DNA from 4 places in the Paraburkholderia sp. A3BS-1L genome. Region 4 is predicted to be linked to each of the others. Evidence: predicted binding sites of a transcription regulator. Region 4 holds the regulator's gene; each other region holds the start of a gene.
The links. Region 4 encodes LexA, which represses DNA repair genes until DNA is damaged. Its sites were predicted from a motif close to ACTGTATNNNNATACAGT; they were not measured.
Positions count from the first base shown of each region.

Region 1: the regulator LexA is predicted to act here: its motif matches at 2,709-2,726, upstream of recA (recombinase RecA).
Region 2: the regulator LexA is predicted to act here: its motif matches at 3,748-3,765, upstream of imuA (translesion DNA synthesis-associated protein ImuA).
Region 3: the regulator LexA is predicted to act here: its motif matches at 2,988-3,005, upstream of P5W99_RS10505 (PA0069 family radical SAM protein).

Region 1 covers NZ_CP120442.1:2,720,220-2,725,293, reverse strand. The annotation lists gene P5W99_RS12415 (sensor histidine kinase N-terminal domain-containing protein) at 192-1,757, opposite strand; gene P5W99_RS12410 (response regulator) at 1,770-2,534, opposite strand; gene recA (recombinase RecA) at 2,805-3,881, shown strand; gene recX (recombination regulator RecX) at 3,931-4,563, shown strand; gene P5W99_RS12395 (DUF2889 domain-containing protein) at 4,697-5,074, shown strand, end outside.
Region 2 covers NZ_CP120442.1:2,172,780-2,177,853, forward strand. The annotation lists gene P5W99_RS09810 (error-prone DNA polymerase) at 1-1,256, opposite strand, end outside; gene P5W99_RS09815 (Y-family DNA polymerase) at 1,278-2,915, opposite strand; gene imuA (translesion DNA synthesis-associated protein ImuA) at 2,800-3,654, opposite strand; gene P5W99_RS09825 (response regulator transcription factor) at 4,233-4,622, shown strand; tRNA gene P5W99_RS09830 (tRNA-Pro) at 4,692-4,768, opposite strand; gene sixA (phosphohistidine phosphatase SixA) at 4,924-5,074, shown strand, end outside.
Region 3 covers NZ_CP120442.1:2,315,793-2,320,866, reverse strand. The annotation lists gene P5W99_RS10520 (electron transfer flavoprotein subunit alpha/FixB family protein) at 1-898, shown strand, start outside; gene P5W99_RS10515 (D-amino acid dehydrogenase) at 976-2,262, opposite strand; gene P5W99_RS10510 (Lrp/AsnC ligand binding domain-containing protein) at 2,441-2,929, shown strand; gene P5W99_RS10505 (PA0069 family radical SAM protein) at 3,041-4,186, shown strand; partial or broken gene P5W99_RS10500 (IS110 family transposase) at 4,248-5,074, opposite strand, start outside.
Region 4 covers NZ_CP120442.1:1,884,649-1,889,722, reverse strand. The annotation lists gene P5W99_RS08505 (DUF2939 domain-containing protein) at 52-768, opposite strand; gene P5W99_RS08500 (hypothetical protein) at 843-1,229, opposite strand; gene lexA (transcriptional repressor LexA) at 1,284-1,934, opposite strand; gene P5W99_RS08490 (sulfate ABC transporter substrate-binding protein) at 2,247-3,290, shown strand; gene cysT (sulfate ABC transporter permease subunit CysT) at 3,449-4,357, shown strand; gene cysW (sulfate ABC transporter permease subunit CysW) at 4,354-5,074, shown strand, end outside.

The DNA of each region.
Region 1 (5,074 bases), 840 kb from region 4:
CTTACGGGGTTCTGACGACAGCGACGCTTTACTGTGGCGCGACCCGGATGGCCTATTGTTTGCTAAGTTCTCTCAACGAACGTGCAACAGTCGTCAAAATCGGATCAATTGATTCTATCTTTCGAATTCATGTGGGGCGGGCGGGTGCTGGCTAAGGGTAAGTCCCATCCCGGTTTTCGCCCGTTTTGCCGTCAGCTGCCGTCGCGCAGACGCAGTGTCACGCGCACGAGCGTGCCGGCGAGACGCGGTTCGGCTTGATAGACGTTGTCGTCGATGGTGAGCGTGCCGCCGTGCATCGTGGCAATCTCGCGCACGATCGCGAGCCCGAGGCCGCTGCCGTCGCCGTCGCGCCCGAGGATGCGATAGAAGCGTTCCTGCACGCGTTCGCGCTCCGCTGCCGGAATGCCGATGCCGGTGTCCTCCACTTCCAGATGCACCACGTGCGCGGCGGGTTCGGGCCGCACGCGCACCGTGATGCGGCCGCCGGCGGGCGTGTAGCGGATCGCATTGTCGATCAGGTTCGACAGCATCTCGCGCAGCATCACGGGGTTGCCGTCGACCTGTACCGGTACGGCGCGGTCCTGCGTGCCGCGTTCATCGCCGTCGTTCGCTTCGCTCTCCGGACCTTCGTATCCGAGGTCCATCTGCTTGGCGAGCGCGGGCTGCACCCAGTCGCGCACCGCGTGACGGGCCACATCGGCGATATCGACGGGGGCGAAAATCTGCCCCGTCATCCGGTTTTCGGCGCGCGCGAGCGCGAGCAGTTGCGTGACGAGCCGCGCGGCGTGCTCGGAACTCGTCGCGATCTGCTCGAGCGAGCGGTGCACCTCGGCGCTTGCGTCCTGGCGCAGCGCCAGCTCGGCCTGGGTGCGCAAGCCCGCGAGCGGCGTCTTCATCTGGTGCGCGGCATCGGCGATAAAGCGCTTTTGCAGCTGCATGTTCTGTTCGAGGCGCGTGAGCAGGTCGTTGAACGAGGTGACGAGCGGCTCGATCTCGGGCGGCGCGCGCCGCGCTTCGAGCGGCGAGAGGTCGTCGGGGCGGCGCATGCGCATGTTCGATTCCAGCGCATGCAGCGGCGCGAGGCCGCGCGAGAGGCCGAACCAGACGAGCAGGATCGCGAGCGGCAGGATCACGAACTGCGGCAGGATCACGCCTTTAATGATGTCGTTGGCGAGCTGGCGGCGCTTGTCGAGCGTTTCGGCCACCTGCACGAGCACGGGCTGCGAGCCCGACAGATTCGGCAGTTCGACCGTCGTATAGGCCACGCGGATATCGATGCCATGCAGCATGTCGTCGCGGAATTCCACAAGGCCGGCGGGCGGGCGGTCGTCGTCGCGCGGCAGCGGCATCTCGCGGTCGCCGCCCACCAGTTCGCCGCGGCTGCCGAGCACCTGGTAGAACACGCTGTCGACGTTGTCGGCGCGCAGGAAGTCGCGCGTGGAGGCGGGCAGCGAGAGCTCCGCCACGCCGTTGACCGGATGGATCTGGCGCGCGAGCACATAGGCGTCGGTTTCGAGCGCGCGGTCGAACGGGCCGTTGGCGATCGACTTGGCGACGAGATACGTGACCGCGATGCTCATCGGCCAGAGCAGCAGCAGCGGCGCGAGCATCCAGTCGAGAATTTCGCCGAACAGCGAGCGGGGGCGCGCGGCGGCGGCTTCGGCCTCGTCGGGCGGGGCGAACGGGTTGGCGTAGCGGGCGTCGCGCGCCTCGTCGTCGAGCGCGCCGGGCTGGGCGGCGGGAGCGGGCTCGGCCATCGTGGCGCCTGGCTATTTGTAGTGGTGGCTCGCCGGCATGGCGGGAGGCGCGGCGGCGCCTGCCGAGGGGCTCGCCGGGGTGTCTGCCGGGTTGCTCGCGTTTGCCGGATTCGCTTCCTTTTCGAGGCAATATCCGAGCCCACGCACGGTCACGATGCGCACGCCGCCCGTTTCGAGTTTTTTGCGCAGCCGGTGCACGTAGACCTCGATCGCGTTGTTGCTCACTTCCTCGCCCCATTCGCACAGATGGTCGACGAGCTGTTCCTTCGAGACGAGCCGCCCGAGCCGCTGCAGCAGCACTTCGAGCACGCCGAGTTCGCGCGCGGAGAGATCGAGCACCTGGTCGTTGATGCGCGCCACGCGCCCGACCTGGTCGAACGCCAGCGCGCCATGGCGCACGACCGTGGGGCCGCCGCCCGCGCCGCGCCGCGTGAGCGCACGCACGCGCGCTTCCAGTTCGTTGAGCGCAAACGGCTTGGCCATGTAGTCGTCGGCGCCGAGGTCGAGGCCTTTCACGCGTTCGTCCACGCTGTCGGCGGCGGTGAGGATCAGCACGGGGAGGTTGGAATTGCGCGCGCGCAAGCGGCGCAGCACTTCGAGGCCCGGCATTTTCGGCAGGCCCAGATCGAGGATCAGGAGGTCGAACGACTGCATCGACAAGGCCGTATCGGCATCCACGCCGTGACGCACGTGATCAACGGCATAGCCCGCCTGGCGGAGTGATCGGACGAGACCGTCCGCGAGTATGCTGTCGTCTTCGGCAATGAGAATTCGCATGTGCGCCAGCGTCGCCCTCATAGCGCTTTGATGCCCGTTTTGTGCGGCGCGGGGTGTGCAGCGCGCGCAGCGCTCCCGGCAGGGAGCGGGCCCGGGCAGCGTCGGGCGGCGGTCTCCGAAAATTCGCGGTTTCGGCGCGCGCGTTTAAGGGCCAAAAACGGGCTTGCCAAAACTACTGTTTTTTTATACAGTGTCTGCGTTCAGGCGCATGTGCGCAAAAGCACGCGCGCATCGTCACCAGACGCCGTTCATCATAGCAAAGGACGATTCATGGAAGATAGCAAGAAAGGCTCGGCTGGGCTGACTGCTGAAAAGAGCAAGGCACTGGCTGCCGCGCTCGCGCAGATCGAAAAGCAGTTCGGCAAAGGGTCGATCATGCGGCTCGGCGACGGCGAGGCGGTCGAAGACATTCAGGTGGTCTCCACCGGTTCGCTCGGCCTCGACATTGCGCTCGGCGTGGGCGGCTTGCCGCGCGGCCGGGTGGTCGAGATCTACGGTCCGGAATCGTCGGGCAAGACCACGCTCACGCTCCAGGTGATCGCCGAATTGCAGAAGCTCGGCGGCACGGCGGCGTTTATCGACGCGGAACACGCGCTCGACGTGCAGTACGCGTCCAAGCTCGGCGTGAACGTGCCGGAGCTGCTCATCTCGCAGCCGGACACGGGCGAGCAGGCGCTCGAAATCACCGACGCGCTGGTGCGCTCGGGCTCGATCGACATGATCGTGATCGACTCGGTTGCGGCGCTCGTGCCGAAGGCCGAAATCGAAGGCGAAATGGGCGACTCGCTGCCGGGTCTGCAGGCGCGCCTGATGTCGCAGGCGCTGCGCAAGCTCACCGGCACGATCAAGAAGACGAACTGCATGGTGATCTTCATTAACCAGATCCGCATGAAGATCGGCGTGATGTTCGGCAACCCGGAAACCACCACGGGCGGCAACGCGCTCAAGTTCTACTCGTCGGTGCGTCTGGATATTCGCCGTATCGGTTCGATCAAGAAGAACGACGAAGTGATCGGCAGCGAAACGCGTGTGAAGGTCGTCAAGAACAAGGTGTCGCCGCCGTTCCGCGAAGCCGTGTTCGACATCCTCTACGGCGAAGGCATCTCGCGCCAGGGCGAAATCATCGACCTCGGCGTGCAGGCCAAGATCGTGGACAAGGCAGGCGCGTGGTACAGCTATAACGGCGAACGCATCGGCCAGGGCAAGGACAATGCGCGCGAATTCCTGCGCGAGAATGCGGACATCGCTCGCGAGATCGAAAACCGCATTCGCGAGTCGCTTGGCGTGAGCACGATGCCGGACGGCGTCAACGACTCCGGCGAAGTCGAAGTCGCGGGCGAAGAATAAGTTCGGATCACCAGTCTCGAATGGGCACCAGAGAGTCAGCACGATCGTGATGCGCAAGGTTGGGTTCGCTTCGGTGCCGCATGAGACGGAAACGCCAGAGGCCCCGCCTTCGTCTTTGGGCGAAGGCGGGGCCTCGTCGCAAGCCGACCAATTCGAGCGCACCTCCACCTCGCGTACCTCACGCACCTCGCGAAACGCGCCCACGAACGAAGCGCCTGGCAGGCAGCGCCCCGAGCGTTCCCTCAAGGGCCGTGCGCTCGGCTATCTCTCGCGCCGCGAATACAGCCGCGCAGAGCTTTCGCGCAAGCTCATGCCTTTCACCGAAAACGCCGACGAGCTCGAAGCACTGCTCGACGCGCTCGAACGCGAAGGCTGGCTATCCGACGCACGCTTTGCGGAAAGCGTCGTGTACCGCCGCGCCGCGCGCGTGGGAGCGGGGCGCATCGTCAGCGAGCTCAAGCGTCATGCCGTGGGCGACGCGCTCATTGAAGAAGTCAACGCGCAACTGCGCGAAACGGAACTCGCCCGGGCCCGTGCCGTCTGGCAAAAGAAGTACGGCCAGTTACCCGAGACGCCCGCCGAGCGCGCGCGACAGGCGCGTTTTCTGGCTGCGCGAGGCTTTTCGATGTCGATAATCGGCAAGATTTTGAAGGGCATCGAAGACAGCTTCGAGGGCGACTGACCAAAAATTGATCCGGTCGACTCAAAAAACAGCTGCGGCCTGGCACTGCCGGGCGCTGTGGGTTCGCCGCTGTCTCAAATACTCGGTATGCTAAAATCGAGAGGTTTTCCTGTCCGGTCTTACCTCTACTAGCATGCCGCTTTCTTCGCCAGCGCCTCGCCAGTTGCGTCATCAGCGCGCTATCCGGGCGGTCGCCTATGAGCGCGAAGACGGCCTGTGGGACATCGACGCGTGCCTGACCGATCATAAGCCACGCGACGTGCCGCTCGCCGCCGGTGTGCGGCCCAACGGTTCGCCGATCCATGAACTCTGGCTCCGCATCACGATCGATCGCAAGCTCAACGTCGTCGACGCCGAAGCGTCGTCCGACTGGGTGCCGTACGACGGTCAGTGCCAGAACGCTCATCCCGCCTATCGGGCCCTTATCGGGCTCAATCTCCTCAAGAACTTTCGCCGCGAAGCCGGTCGGTTGCTCGCCGGCACGGTTGGCTGCACGCACCTCACGGAAATG
Region 2 (5,074 bases), 290 kb from region 4:
ACGAGCATGTTCATGCGCACCGGATCGATCTCCGTGATGCCGAGGCAGTAGCAGACCACCGAGTTCGCCGCCGAGCCGCGCCCCTGGCACAGAATGTTCTGCGAGCGTGCAAAGCGGACGATGTCGTGCACCGTGAGAAAGTATTTTTCGTACTTCAGCTCGGTAATCAGCTTGAGCTCTTCCCCGATCTGCTTGCTGCGCTTCTCGTTCAGACCGTCGGACCAGCGTTCGGCGGCGCCTTTCATCACGAGCTTTTCGAGCCATGAGGCGGGCGTCTCGCCCGCAGGCACGAGCTCCTCGGGATACTCGTAGGCCAGCTCGCTCAGGCAAAACGTGCAGCGGCGCGCGACTTCGAGCGTCGCATCGAGCGCATCGCGCGGATACAGCGCGCCGAGCCGCACGCGCGAGCGCAGATGACGTTCGGCATTCGGTTCCAGCGCGCGGCCGCACGACGCGAGCGGCTTGCCGATGCGCACCGCGCTCAGCGTGTCCTGCAATGGCTTGCGCGAGCGCGCGTGCATCAGCACACCGCCCGCCGCCACGAGCGGCAAGCCGCTTTCCTGCGAGACGTGGCGCAGCACTTCGATCTGCGTGTCGTCGCCCCCCGTTTGCCAGAGTTCGAGCGCGAGCCATGCGCGCTCGGCCGCGAAGCCCGCGAGCCAGTGCGCGGCGCGCAGCGTCTGCGCGAGCGTGGCCGCTCGCTGCGGCACGAGCAGCAACACGCAGTCGCGCAGATGCTTCAGATGCGCGAAGTCCGGCTCGGGATCGGTGAAGTCGGACGGATGCACGCGGTAGTGGCCTTTTTCCGCGCGCGAGCGCGCGAGCGTGATCAGCTCGCACAGGTTGCCGTAGCCCTCGCGATTCATCGCGATTGCAACGAGCGTGCAGAACGGCGCGCCGTTTTCATCGACGAGATTCAGCTCGCTGCCGATCAGCAGATGCAGCGACGGCACGAACGGGCCAGGCGCCGGCACGGCACCGGCCGCCGCGGCATTGTCATGCGCCTTTTTGCGCGCTTCGTCGTATTCGTTGAGCGCGCTATACGCACGCACGATGCCGGCGAACGAGCACTCGTCGGTAATCGCAAGCGCGCGATAGCCGTGACGGATAGCCTGCTCGACCAGTTCGCCCGGGCGCGACGCGCCGCGCAGGAACGTGAAGTTGCTCAGGCAGTGCAGCTCCGCATAATCGGGCAGCGCCGGCCCCTGCGAAGAAAGTTGTGCAGGCAACGATGCGCCCGCTCCACGGTTCGACATGATGCGGAAGATGAAACGGCGTTAGCCAAAAAGCCCTTGCAGATACCACTGCCCGCCAATGCGCTCGCGGTACAGCCAGAACATGCGCCCCTGGTCGTCGGCGGCGACGTAGTAGTCGCGCCCGACGCCCTCGCCGTTCCACCAGCCCGCCTCGATGCGCTCGGTGCGCGTGAGCGTCTTGAGCGGGCGCCGATAAACCGGCCGGTCTCCGCGCATCGCGAGCTTGAGCGGCTTTTCGAGCAGCCATGCCGGGCGTGGCTGCGACGGCAGCGGCACCTCGGGCAGATCGAAGGCCGTCTGCACGGGCACGGCTTCTTGCTGCGCGTCGGAGCGAGCCTCCGACTTGCGTGAATCGCGCGGCTTGCGCGCGGTCCGGCGCGCAGGCGCACCGCGGCTCGTCCGCCAGGTTCGCGCCGACATCGCCAGCTCGGGCCGATGATCGTCCTCGACGAACAACTGCAGCACGTTCTGCTCGCCGATGCGCGCGCCAATGCGCTCGAACAGTTGCGAGAGCGACGCGTCCGACGCCTCGGGTGAGGGAAACAGCGTGTCGGTGGGCGGTGCATAAGCGCTCACCTGATCGGCGACGAGCGCAAGGCCGATCACGGGCGCGGTCAGCGCGGTCTGATTGAGCTTCTCGCGCAACAGCCATAGCAGATGCTCGGCATCGCGCGAAGGCGCGGCCCACGATAGCGCAAGGCTCGACGTGCGCGGCGCGTGGCGCGACGCCAGCTCGTGCTCGAGACGCAGCTCGAAGCCGCTCAACGCGCCATGCTGGACGGCCAGCCAGCCGGCCAGCTGCATCACGAGACGACGCGCGGCAAACAGCAGCGCCTCGGCGCTCTCCACGCGCGCCTGCAATTCGAGCGAAGCATGAAACGAGGGCGGCGCCGCGAACCAGGCACGCGGATCGGGCGCCTCGCCGCGCGCCTGCGCGAGCCAGGCGAGCACGCCGTCGCCAAAGCGCCGCACGACGCCATCGCGCGGCAGCCGTCGCAAATCGCCGAGCGTCGCGCAGCCGATCTGCGTGAGCGCCTGCTCGTGCTGCGCGGCGAACGGCGCGAGCGCGACCGGCAACGCGTCGAGCGCGCGCACGAGCGTGGCCTCCTTGAGCACGCGAAAGCGCCGCGCCGCATGCGCCCCGGCGCTCGCGCGCGCCTGTGCGAGCACCCACGCGCCCCAGGCGGTGGGCGCGCAGGCGATGCGCGCGGCGTGGCCGCAACTGGCCACCGTGGCCGCCACCTTGGTCAGCAACGCGCGCACGCCACCAAAAAGACGCAATCCGGACCCGACTTCGAGCAGGAGCGTATGCGACTGCGCGAGCGACACCTTCGGCGTGTAGACGAGCAGCGCAAGCGCGAGCGCCTCGAACGCACGCGTCTCACGCGCCGCATCGGGCTCGAGCAGCACGAGCCCCGGCGCGAGCGCAAGCGCATGAGCGCGCGTGCTTCCCGGCTGCACGCCGAGGCGCAACGCATCGAGATCGGCCATCAGGATGCGCGCGTGATCGGCGAGCACACAGCAGCGCTGCCCCGTAGCCTCGTCAGGTCGACTGGCCCGCAGTGACTCCAGTGCTGGCGACGTGAGTGACATGAGCGGCACGGGCGGCCTCACGGCCTCCAGCGGCAACAACGGCAAGGTGACGGCGATCCACAACATGATTGATCCCGGGCCACGGCGCGGCCGGCCATGCGCCCGGCTGGGGCAGCACCGACTCCTGCAGCGGCAAAGTGATGACGAGTGGCTGGGCGGGCGGCGGCCCGCGGCGCTTGAAAATATCGACGGACACAGCGGTGAGCTGCATCCGTTCACGGCGGTTCAGGCGCGCATCCTCGGGCGGCGGCACCGGTGTGCAGACCATGCGCAGCGGCGCCGGCGAGGACTGGCTGCGCGCAGCGGGCGGACGCATCAGAAACGCCAGCGACTGCGAGTCCTGCGCGGCGACCTGCAAACGCCTCAGGGCATCGGCGCGCGCCTTCGGCTGCCAGAGCAGCACGGCGCCAATGCCATCCTGCTTGAGCGCCTGCTCGACGGCCCACGGCGCCTCGCTCTCGCTCGCGCGCACCCAGATCAGACGCTCGAGCGCGATTCCCCACGCCTTGAGTGCGCACGCGTAAGGCCGCCACGGCGGCGCGACGAGCAGCACGTACCGTCCCGCCCGAGCAGTGAGCGTGCGCAGCACGGGCGCGACGAGCCGCATCTCGCCGATGCCGCCCTGCTCGACGAGCAGCTCGGTCAGGCTGCCCGCAGGCCAACCCGCACCGGGCAACTGGGCGTCGAGCGCGGCATGACCGCTCGCCACCGTGCGCTCGCCCACGTGCGCGAGCTGATTGCCCTGCCAGACCCGGCTTTGCAGCCCGGGCGGCAGGTGCGTTGCCGCAAACTGGAGTGCTGCCATGATTGCGCTCTGGAAAAAGGGAATAGAACGCCCTGCCCAATCCGAAACGGGGCATCACAGGATTGCCGGCACGGCATGAAAGCCTCGTTGGAACCTGTATATTTATACAGTATTTGACGGGGTTGGGGAAGCGGATGCGTTCCTCCCCTCAAACTTCGATCTGTCTTGCAGCAGCGCAGGTTGCGCACCGTTGGCCGGAACCCCCTCGCAAAACCCGCATGATTAAATCCCTTCCGTTCGATGCCGCCTGCATCTCGCCCGGCATCGCCTCATGAAAGCGACGATATTTTCGAAAAATTTCTCCCCAAAAGTAATTACACAATCACAAGCAATGTTTACCAGGCATAAAAATAAATCCGCGTAGAAATAATCTTATTTATTGATTCCACGATATTTGACAGAGTCTCCATGGCCGCTTTCATTTAACGAAGAAATTTCGCTTTTTCAGGAAATCGATGTGATCAGAAGACAAAAAGAGATGCACAGATTTACGCGATCAAGTCGCAAATAACCCGAAATGCAAACATTAAGGGAGTGCTAATTTTTAATCATCACGAAAATCCCGTTGATACTCCACGATGACAACAAGCATCAGCACAATCAGAGAACTAATACACGCACGCGTCGCCGGCATTGTCACCAAAGACGAGTCGCTGAGCGAACTCATCAAGGTCTGTCAGTATGCGCAGTCCGGCAGCAAAATCGCCGTCTCCGATATGGTCGCACGCAGGCTTTCGGTATCCGCCCCACCCGCAGAGATCAAGCACAAATTTGCGCTTTCGCGCAAGGAACGCGAAATCGTCCAGTTAATCGCACGCGGCATGTCACTCACCGAAATTGCCCGCCGCTCCGGCCGCACGACTTCCACAATCGGCACTCAGAAAATGGCGGCGATGCGCAAACTGCACCTGACTTCCAACGCGGAGCTGATTCAGTACGCAATGCTTCACGGGCTGACCAGTTCTTGAGACACCCGCGCCGCGCCCGCGCAAAAAGAAAAAGGGCTTAGCACATGCATGCTAAGCCCTTGAATATCGTGGTCGGAGCGATAGGATTCGAACCTACGACCCTCTGATCCCAAATCAGATGCGCTACCAGGCTGCGCTACGCTCCGACGAATCGCTGATTATATCGCCCTCTTCCAGAGATCGTCAAACCCACATCGCTCAAGGCAGATACCTTGCCGCCGCCTCACCCCGCGTGCACCATGCAGGAAACCCGCGTGGAAAACGACCTCTACACACGCCCCTCTTCCAAGGGAACCGCCAAATGAACCTCATCCTCTGGCGCCATGCCGAAGCCGAAGACATCGCCGCGAGCGATCTCGCCCGCCAGCTCACCACGCGCGGGCGCAAGCAGGCGCAGAACGTCGCGCGCTGGCTGCGCGCGCGCCTGCCCGATGACGCGGTGATCCTCGCGA
Region 3 (5,074 bases), 430 kb from region 4:
CATCAAGGCTGCGACGCTGAACACCGTGGCTGCCGCACAGAAGATCGGCGGCGACGTGCACGTGCTGGTCGCGGGTCACAACGCGCAAGCTGCTGCTGACGCAGCCGCGAAGATCGCCGGCGTGGCGAAGGTACTGCTGGCCGACGCGCCGCAACTCGAAGCAGGTCTTGCCGAAAACGTCGAAGCGACGGTTCTTTCCATCGCGAAGCACTACTCGCACATCCTCGCGCCGGCGACGGCTGCGGGCAAGAACGTCACGCCGCGCATCGCCGCGAAGCTGGACGTCGCGCAGATCAGCGACATCACCGCAGTGGACTCGCCCGACACGTTCGAGCGTCCCATTTACGCGGGTAACGCGATTGCGACGGTTCAATCGGCTGATCCGGTCAAGGTGATCACGGTCCGCACGACGGCATTCGATGCGGTTGCAGCCGAAGGCGGCAGCGCAGCGGTGGAGAAGCTCGACGCGGCAGCAGACAGCGGCCTCACACAATTCATCGGCCGTGAAGTCACGAAGCTCGACCGTCCGGAACTCACGAGCGCGAAGATCATCGTCTCGGGCGGCCGGGGTCTGGGCAGTGGCGAGAACTACACGAAGGTGCTGGAGCCGCTCGCGGACAAGCTGAACGCAGCGCTCGGCGCTTCGCGCGCGGCAGTGGACGCGGGCTACGTGCCGAACGATTACCAGGTCGGCCAGACCGGCAAGATCGTCGCGCCGCAGTTGTACGTCGCGGTGGGCATCTCGGGCGCGATCCAGCACCTTGCAGGCATGAAGGACTCGAAGGTGATCGTGGCGATCAACAAGGACGAAGAGGCGCCGATCTTCAGCGTGGCCGATTACGGCCTCGTCGGCGATCTGTTCACGGTTGTGCCGGAACTCGTCAAAGAACTCGGCTAAGCGCTGCAACAAAAAGGGGCGCTTCGAGCGCCCCTTGGATTGCCGACAAAACCCAGGCCTTGCGCCTGGGTTTTTTATTACGCGTATGCTGGGCGATGCGCGGCGGCCGTCTCTCCGAGATAACGATAGACCGAGAGATCGTCGGCGCGGATCGCGGGCTGCTTGCCCGAGATGAGGTCGGCGAGCAACTGGCCCGATCCGCACGACATGGTCCAGCCGAGCGTGCCGTGCCCCGTGTTCAGGAACAGGTTCGAGAACGGCGTGCGGCCCACCACCGGCGTGCCGTCCGGCGTCATCGGGCGCAGGCCGGTCCAGAAGGTGGCCTGCGAGGTATCGCCGCCGCCCGGGAACAGGTCGTTCACGCACATTTCGAGCGTCTCGCGGCGCGCTTGCTTGAGCGCCGTGTCGTAGCCCACGATTTCGGCCATGCCGCCCACGCGGATGCGGTCGTCGAAACGCGTGATTGCAATCTTGTAGGTCTCGTCGAGCACGGTGGAGACCGGCGCCGCGCCCGCGTTCACGATAGGCGCTGTGATCGAGTAGCCCTTGAGCGGGTAGACCGGAATCTTCACGAGGCCGGCCAGCATCTTCGTGGAGAACGAGCCGAGCGCGACCACGAATGAGTCCGCGCGCACGAGTTCGCCACCGCACTGCACGCCCGCGATGCGCTCGCCTTGCACGGCGAGGCCGTCGATCGGCGTGTTGTAGCGGAACTTGACACCCAGTTCCTCGGCCATTTTGGCGAGGCGCGTGGTGAAGAGCTGGCAGTCGCCGGTTTCGTCGCCGGGCAGGCGCAGGCCGCCGGTGAGCTTGTGCGAGACCGCGGCAAGCGCGGGCTCGGCACGGCCGAGCTCGGAGGACGTGAGCAGTTCGTACGGAACGTTCGCATCCTTCAGCACGGCGATGTCCTTTGCCGCGCCGTCGAACTGCTGCTGCGTGCGGAACACCTGCAGCGTGCCGCCGGTGCGGCCTTCGTACTGGATGCCGGTTTCGGCGCGCAGCGCCTGCAGGCAATCGCGGCTGTATTCGGCGAGGCGCACCATCCGGCCCTTGTTGAGTGCATAGCGCTCGGGCGTGCAGTTCTGCAGCATCTGCCACATCCACTGCAACTGGAATTTCGTGCCGTCGAGGCGGATGGCGAGCGGCGCGTGCTTCTCGAACATCCACTTGATCGCCTTGAGCGGCACGCCCGGCGCGGCCCACGGCGCGGCGTAGCCGGGCGAGATCTGGCCGGCGTTCGCAAAGCTCGTTTCGAGCGCGGGACCGGACTCGCGGTCGATCACCGTTACCTCATGGCCCGCGCGGGCAAGATACCAGGCGCTGGCGACCCCGACAACACCACTGCCCAACACGACGACTCGCATAGTCTGCTCCAGATAGATTTGTTGGGGCTACGCCGCGCTGCCGAGGGCTTGCCGCATCCGTCTCGGGGGATTCAGCGCCGAAGGCATGAAAAATCAGGAGTAGCCAGTAATATCGACTATGCTATTGTTCTACGACTAGATTTTGTTATCGTATTTGTCAAATTTTCAGGAAAAACACATGAGAACGCAGCGTCAGCCGGTCCGCGCGCTGGACCGGCTCGATCACCGCATCCTTAAGCTGCTCCAGGAGGACGGCCGCATGGCCATGAAGGACCTCGCAGAGCAGGTCGGGCTCTCCGTCACGCCGTGCATCGAACGGGTCAAGCGCATGGAGCGCGACGGCGTCATCACGGGCTACTACGCGCGCGTGAATCCGAACGTGCTGGGCGCGGCGCTGCTGGTGTTCGTGGAGATCACGCTCGACCACAAGAGCGGCAACATGTTCGACCAGTTCCGCCGCGAGGTGAAGAAGATCCCGGAAGTGCTCGAATGCCACCTGGTTTCGGGCGACTTCGATTACCTGATCAAGGCGCGCATCGGCGAGATGGCCGACTACCGCAAACTGCTCGGCGACATCCTGCTGCAACTGCCGGGTGCGGTGCAGTCGAAGAGCTATGTGGTGATGGAGGAAATCAAGGAAACTTTGACGATCGCGGTGGGCGAGTAGTCGCGCGAAGCCGCGCTCGAAAGCGCCCCGTTTTTAGCGCTCGACAAGGCGTCTCGATACTGTATATTTATACAGTATCGAGACGCCTTGCTGCATTGTGCCGTGAAAGAACTGGACCCTGACCATCCCGCCGAGACCTGGTACCCTGTCGCGCCGCCTGCGCCGCGCAAGGGGCGTGGTGCCGTCACGAACCTGCAGGGGCGCTACGAGGTTGATCGGCGCGAAGTCTTTGACGACGGCTGGCAGCATGCGCAGCCGGATGAGAGCCCCGGCGATCTTGCCGCCGAAGAAGCCCCGGCATTGCGCACCGAGGTCTTCGAGGAGCGCGCGAAGAGCATCCTTACGCGCAACCAGTCGCCCGATATTCCGTTCAATGTTTCGCTCAATCCGTATCGCGGTTGCGAGCACGGCTGCATTTACTGCTTCGCGCGACCCACCCACAGCTATCTGGGGCTCTCGCCGGGACTCGATTTCGAGAGCCGCATTTACGCAAAGATCAATGCGCCCGAGTTGCTCGCGCGCGAAATCGCGAAGCCCGCTTATGAGCCGGAGCCCATCGCGCTGGGCGTGAACACCGATGCCTGGCAGCCGGTCGAGCGCGATATGCGCATTACGCGTCGCGTGATCGAGGTGCTGAGCGAGCGCCAGCATCCGTTCGCGGCCATCACGAAGTCCTCGCTGATCGAGCGCGATCTCGATCTGCTAGCGCCCATGGCGCAGCGCCAGCAATTCATGGCGGCCATCACGATCACCACGCTCGACGCCGAACTCGCGCGCACGCTGGAGCCGCGCGCGGCCACGCCGGCGCGGCGGCTGCGCACGATCCGCACGCTTGCGCAGGCGGGCATTCCGGTTGGGGTGAGCATCGCGCCCGTGATTCCGTTCGTTACCGAACCGGACATGGAGCGCGTGCTGGAAGCCTGCGCCGAGGCGGGTGCGAGCAGCGCGAGCTATATCGTGCTGCGTCTGCCGTGGGAGGTGGCGCCGCTCTTCGAAGGCTGGCTCGAAGCGCATTTTCCGCAACGCGCGGCGCGCGTGATGAGTCGCGTGCGCGACATGCGCGGCGGCAAGGACTACGACTCGGCGTTCTCGCAGCGCATGAAGGGCACCGGGCTTTGGGCCGACCTGCTCAAGCAGCGCTTTCACCAGGCCGTGAAGCGGCTCGGCTTGAACGAGCGGCGTTACGGCATTCTGGATATGTCGGCGTTCATGCGCGCGAAGACGGTGCGCGAGAAACCGCAACTCGATCTGTTCTAGCGCCGCGCTGCAGTTGTCGGGCAGTCGTCGCTCTCAAGAAACAAATCCTGCGGGGCCGGTTTTAGGCTGCCGTTTCGGGTTCAAGGCGGAAGCCCAGTGCCTTGGCGCGGCGCTTGAGAGCGGCCACACTGCGCTGCTGTTGCTGCTGCTCATAGCGCTGCTGCCCTTGGTCGACGAAGGCCTCGCCGCGCGTGAGCATGAAATACACCATGCGGGCGAGCTTGTGGGCCACCGCGGTATTGGCGCGCGGCTTGTCCATGCGGGCGCACAGGCGGCGATAGAACGCGCCGAGTGCGGAGTCGCTGCGCGACAGGGCCATGGCCGCCATTTTCAATGCCTGGCGGGCGCGGTTGGCCGAGCGCTTGGTACCGGCAGACAGGATCTTGCCGCCGCTGATCTTCGTGGCGGGGCAGAGTCCCAGCCAGGAACAGAAGTGCTTCACGCTGGCAAAGCGGCGCAGGTCCGGGCCGATCTCCGAAAGCAGGGTCATCACAGTGCTCACACCCAAGCCGTTGATGCGCGTCAGATCGACGCCAGCCCAGTTCGCGAGTCTCTGCCGCAGGTCGAACTCCACCCGTTGTCTGCTGCCAGATCGGGGTGCCGGCCCCAAGTCAGCCTGGTGCCGGCTACGTTGGTCGAGCAATGCTTGAAGTCTGGCATCGCATTCGCCAAGATGGCGGGCAATATCGTCGTACATGGCGAGCGACTGTTCGAGCACAAACAGATGCTCTTCGCGCCAGTTGCCCGTCAGCGCGCGCACGATATCGTCCTCGCTGCGCTTGACCCGGCCGTGACGATGGCGCGCCAGCACCTTCGGATCGCGTTCGCCCGTCACGATTGCGCGGATGATCGCCTCTCCTGTCATGCCCATGATGTCGGTGAGCACCT
Region 4 (5,074 bases):
CCACGAAGATGGCTCGCCGCAATTCTTGCGGTTCATCTCGGTACGGCTTGCTCAGTTCGACGCGCTCGCGTCGTTGCCGGTATTCGGCTCGTTCAATTCCACGGCGGCGAGCTTCCACGAAAACAGCCCATGACGCTGCAGGATGGCGGCATAGCGATCGCCGCCATAGCCGCTGTTTGCGCCGCGCTGCCACGTGACAACGAACGTGTTCAGACTGCGATAGCCCGCCGAGGTTTGCGCGCGCGGCTGAGCTTGCTGCGGCTGCGGCGATTGCGCCTGAGCCGGCGGATTGCCGGGCGCGGGCTGCGTCGCTTGGCCTGCCTGTGACGATGGTGGCGGCGACGGCGCTTCAGCCGGCGGCACAGGCGCGGGCCGTTCTCCCGGCTTGCCGGTCGGCGGCATGCCGCTGAGCAATGCGGCCACGCCCTCTGGCGTGGCATACGCGTCCACCAGTGGGCCGATCAGCGCATTGCCGATCATCGCGCCGAACAGCATGAGTGGATTGCTGGCGTGGGCGGCCTCCATGCGTTGTTGCAGCATCTCGCCAACCTGCTGCTTCAAGCTCGCGCGCAGCGCCGGGTAGTCGACGTACTCGCTCAGTGCGGCTGCGTCGCGTGCGTCGGCGGCTGCCTTGAGGTTATTCAGCGCGATATATGGCGATGCATAGCCATAGCCCACTGCCGCCACGATTGCAACCGCCGCGACGGCGATTGCGACGGGCTTCTTCCAGCTGGATGATTTGCGCGGATACGTTTGGGTATCGGTCATTGGTTAGTGCAACCCTGCAGTGTTCAATCAGGGTGTTGACCGCGCGCAATCAAAAACGATCCCACTTTTATTGCTTACTTTGCCAGCGCGACCGGCGCATCGGCCTGCTGCTCCGCGATACAGCGGTCGATGGCGCGGCACACCGCCTCCATCGTGCCCACCATGATGAGCCGCGACTGGCCGTGATAGACGCGCACCGGTGCGCGGCGGTCGGGCTGCTCCGCATTCAGCGTGCTGTTGAGCGAAACGCGTGCGAAGGCCGGCTGCGCGGAAGGCAGCGGGCGCGCTTCGTCTTCTTGCTCGATGTCGTCGAAGAGCGAGCCATTGATCTGGTAGCCGCATTGACGGCCAAGGGCCGCCGCCGAAGCACGCGCCTCGCGCATGGCGCACGAGGCAATCCCGCGCAGATGGCGCAGACGGCCGAATTGACGGAAGGGCAACAGGCGGGCAAGGCGTTCCATGACTCTCTCCGGAAAATGCGCAGAAGATGCGCAGAAAATGCGCAGGCGGAATTATCAGAATTCGGTGGGACGGATCAGACCAACGGCAATGCCTTCGAGCGCGAAATCCGCGCTGCCGGCCGCGACGAAAATATTCTCGTAGTCAGGGTTCTCCGCGATCAGCTCGATGCCGTTGCGCTGCCGCTTCAGGCGCTTCACGGTGACGTCGTCGCCAAGACGCGCCACGATGATCTGGCCATCCTTCGCTTCGCTCTTTTTTTGCACGGCGAGCAGGTCGCCGTCGAGGATGCCCGCGTCGCGCATGGACAGCCCGCGCACCTTGAGCAGGTAGTCGGGCCGGCTCGAAAAGAGCGCGGGGTCGCAGGTGTAGTTCTGCGAAATGTGCTCTTGCGCGAGGATCGGACTACCCGCCGCGACGCGGCCCACGAGCGGCAGCGAGAGCTGCATGAGGCCCGCGTGCGGCAGCGTGAATTGATGCGGCAGATCGCCCGGACCGGGCACGAGGCGGATGCCGCGCGAAGCGCCCGCAGCCAGCTCGATCACGCCCTTGCGCGCCAGCGCGCGCAGATGTTCCTCCGCCGAGTTCGCCGAACTGAAGCCCAGTTCGGCGGCGATTTCCGCGCGCGTGGGCGGAAAGCCGGTGCGCTCGATCGCGCGGCGGATCAGATCGAAAACCTGCTGCTGTCGTGCGGTGAGTTTGGTCATGGCGCTACTGTATGTTTGAACAGGTGACTGTATTTTTATACAGTACTCGCCGCTTTTCAAGTGTTACTTGAACTTTGTCATCCGCACGGCGTCGCGACGGCGCTTTCCCTTCCCCGACGGACGCAACCACCGGCAAAACAGGCGCAAGCGCCCAATTCCTCCGTCCTTACCACTTTTACGTATTAAAAAATGAGAAAACATCATTTTTAATAATGTAAGCCGATCGCTAGACTGGCCTCCATCGATTGCTGCATGGCACGCGAGAACGCACGAAAGTGCACGAATGCGCACGACGACACGGAGAAAAAGTGGATGAAACAAGGCATTACGGGGCACGCATGGTTCAGGACGCTGGCGGCGAAACTGCTGATCGGCGTGGCGCCGCTCGTCGGCATGGCGGCCTTCGCGCCGGCGGCGCATGCGGACACGGCGCTGCTCAACGTCTCCTACGATCCCACGCGCGAGCTGTATCAGGACATCAACGAAGCCTTTATCAAGGAGTGGAAGGCGAAAGGCGGCGAGACGCTCACCATCAAGCAGTCGCACGGCGGTTCCGGCGCTCAGGCGCGCTCGGTGCTAGACGGACTGCAGGCCGACGTTGTGACGCTCGCGCTCGCCTGGGACATCGACGCACTCGCCAATAAAGGGCTGATCGCGAAGGACTGGCAAATGCGTCTGCCCGACAACGCCTCGCCATACACCTCGACCGTCGTGTTTCTCGTGCGCAAGGGCAATCCGAAGCGCATCAAGGACTGGGACGACCTCGTGAAGCCCGGCGTCTCGATCGTCACGCCCAATCCGAAGACCTCGGGCGGCGCGCGCTGGAATTACCTCGCGGCGTGGGCCTATGCGGCGCACCAGCCGGGCGGCAACGACCAGAAGGCGAAGGCCTTCGTCACGAAGCTCTACAAGAACGCAGGCGTGCTCGACTCGGGCGCGCGCGGCGCGACCACGAGCTTCGTGCAGCGCGATATCGGCGACGTGCTGATCGCCTGGGAAAACGAAGCATTCCTTTCGGTTAAGGAGTTCGGGCCGGACAAGTTCGAGATCGTGGTGCCGTCGGCCAGCATTCTCGCGGAGCCGCCGGTTGCGGTGGTCGACAAGGTCGTGGACAAGCACGGCACGCGCAAGGTGGCGCAGGCGTATCTCGAGTTCCTCTATGGCGAGAAGGGGCAGGAGATTGCCGCGAAGAACTTCTATCGTCCGCGCTCGGACAAGGTGCCGGCGGCGATCACGGCGAAGTTCCCGAAGCTCAAGCTTTACACGGTCGACGAGGCGTTCGGCGGCTGGGCCAAGGCGCAGAAGACGCATTTCGCCGATGGCGGCGTGTTCGATTCGATTTATCAGCCGCAATAAGCCGGCCGTAAGCCGGCCGTAGTAAGCCGACGGCAATACGCAGTAGCAAGCAACGCCAAAAACAAGGCGCGCCCGACGAGGCGCGTCTTTAGCCGCGGCGCCCCGCATGTATCGTATGACGAGAGGTGCTCCGCGCAACCCATGTGAAGAGATAGAGCATGACGACGTTTCGATTACAGAAGCCAGGCGCGCTGCCGGGATTCGGCGTGACGCTCGGCATCACGGTGGCGTATCTGAGCCTCGTGGTGCTCATTCCGCTTGCGGCCACGTTCCTCAAGACCGCGACGCTCGATTGGGCGCAGCTCGTGCGCGCGGTGGCGTCGCCGCGCGTGCTCGCGTCGTACCGCCTCACATTTTTCTCCGCGCTTGGCGGAGCGCTCATCAATGCGGTGTTCGGGTTCTTGCTCGCCTGGGTGCTGGTGCGCTACACGTTCCCGTTCAAGCGCGTGATCGATGCGCTCGTCGATCTGCCGTTCGCACTGCCGACTTCCGTGGCGGGGATCTCGCTTGCCGCCGTGTATGCGGGCAACGGCTGGATCGGCCAGTTCCTGCAGCCGCTCGGCCTCAAGATCGCGTTTACGCCGCTTGGCGTGCTCGTGGCGCTCACGTTCATTGGCCTGCCGTTTGTCGTGCGCACCGTGCAGCCCGTGCTCGAGGAGTTCGAGCGCGAGCAGGAAGAGGCCGCCGCCTGCCTGGGCGCGTCGCGCTGGCTCACGTTTCGCCGCGTGGTGTTGCCGGCGGCATTGCCTGCGCTGCTTACGGGTTTTGCGCTCGCATTCGCGCGCGCGCTGGGCGAGTACGGTTCGGTCATCTTCATCGCGGGCAATGTGCCGATGAAGTCGGAAATCACGTCGCTGCTCATCATCACGAAGCTCGAGCAATACGACTATGCGGGCGCTACGGCGCTGGCTGTGGTGATGCTGTGCGTGTCGTTCGTCATGCTGCTGCTCATCAACACGTTGCAATGGTATTTGCAGCGGCGCACGAGCCGCCGGGCATCGCGCGGCGTGTCGCGCTCGCGTGTGCCGAACCCGATGCACGCGGGTGTTGGAGGAGAGGCGCAATGAGTGCAGCAAGTACGCGGGTCCGCGATGCAGGACGTCCCAATTCCGTAACGGAAGCGCCCTGGGTGCGCTGGCTCCTCACCGGCATTGCGCTGGCGTTTCTCGCGCTGTTTCTGGCCGTGCCGCTCGTGGCCGTGTTCTGGCAGGCGTTGAGCAAGGGCATCGGCTTCTATTTCGTATCGCTCGCCGACCCCGATGCGCTCGCCGCGATCAAGCTCACGCTGATCACCGCCGCGATCGCCGTGCCGCTCAATCTGGCGTTCGGCCTCGCGGCATCGTGGACGATCGCCAAGTTCGAGTTCCGCGGCAAGGCGTTGCTCACCACGCTGATCGACCTGCCGTTTTCGGTTTCACCCGTGATTTCAGGGCTCATTTACGTGCTGCTGTTCGGCGCGCAGGGCTGGCTCGGCCCCTGGCTTGCGGACCACAATGTGCAGATCATCTTCGCGGTGCCGGGCATCGTGCTCGCGACCATCTTCGTGACGTTCCCGTTCGTCGCGCGCGAACTGATTCCGCTGATGCAGGCTCAGGGCACCGACGAGGAAGAGGCCGCGCACGTGCTGGGCGCGTCGGGCTGGCAGATGTTCCGGCGCGTGACGTTGCCGAACATCCGTTGGGGTCTGCTGTACGGCGTGATTCTCTGCAATGCGCGCGCGATGGGCGAATTCGGCGCGGTTTCGGTGGTGTCGGGACACATTCGCGGCCAGACCGACACGATGC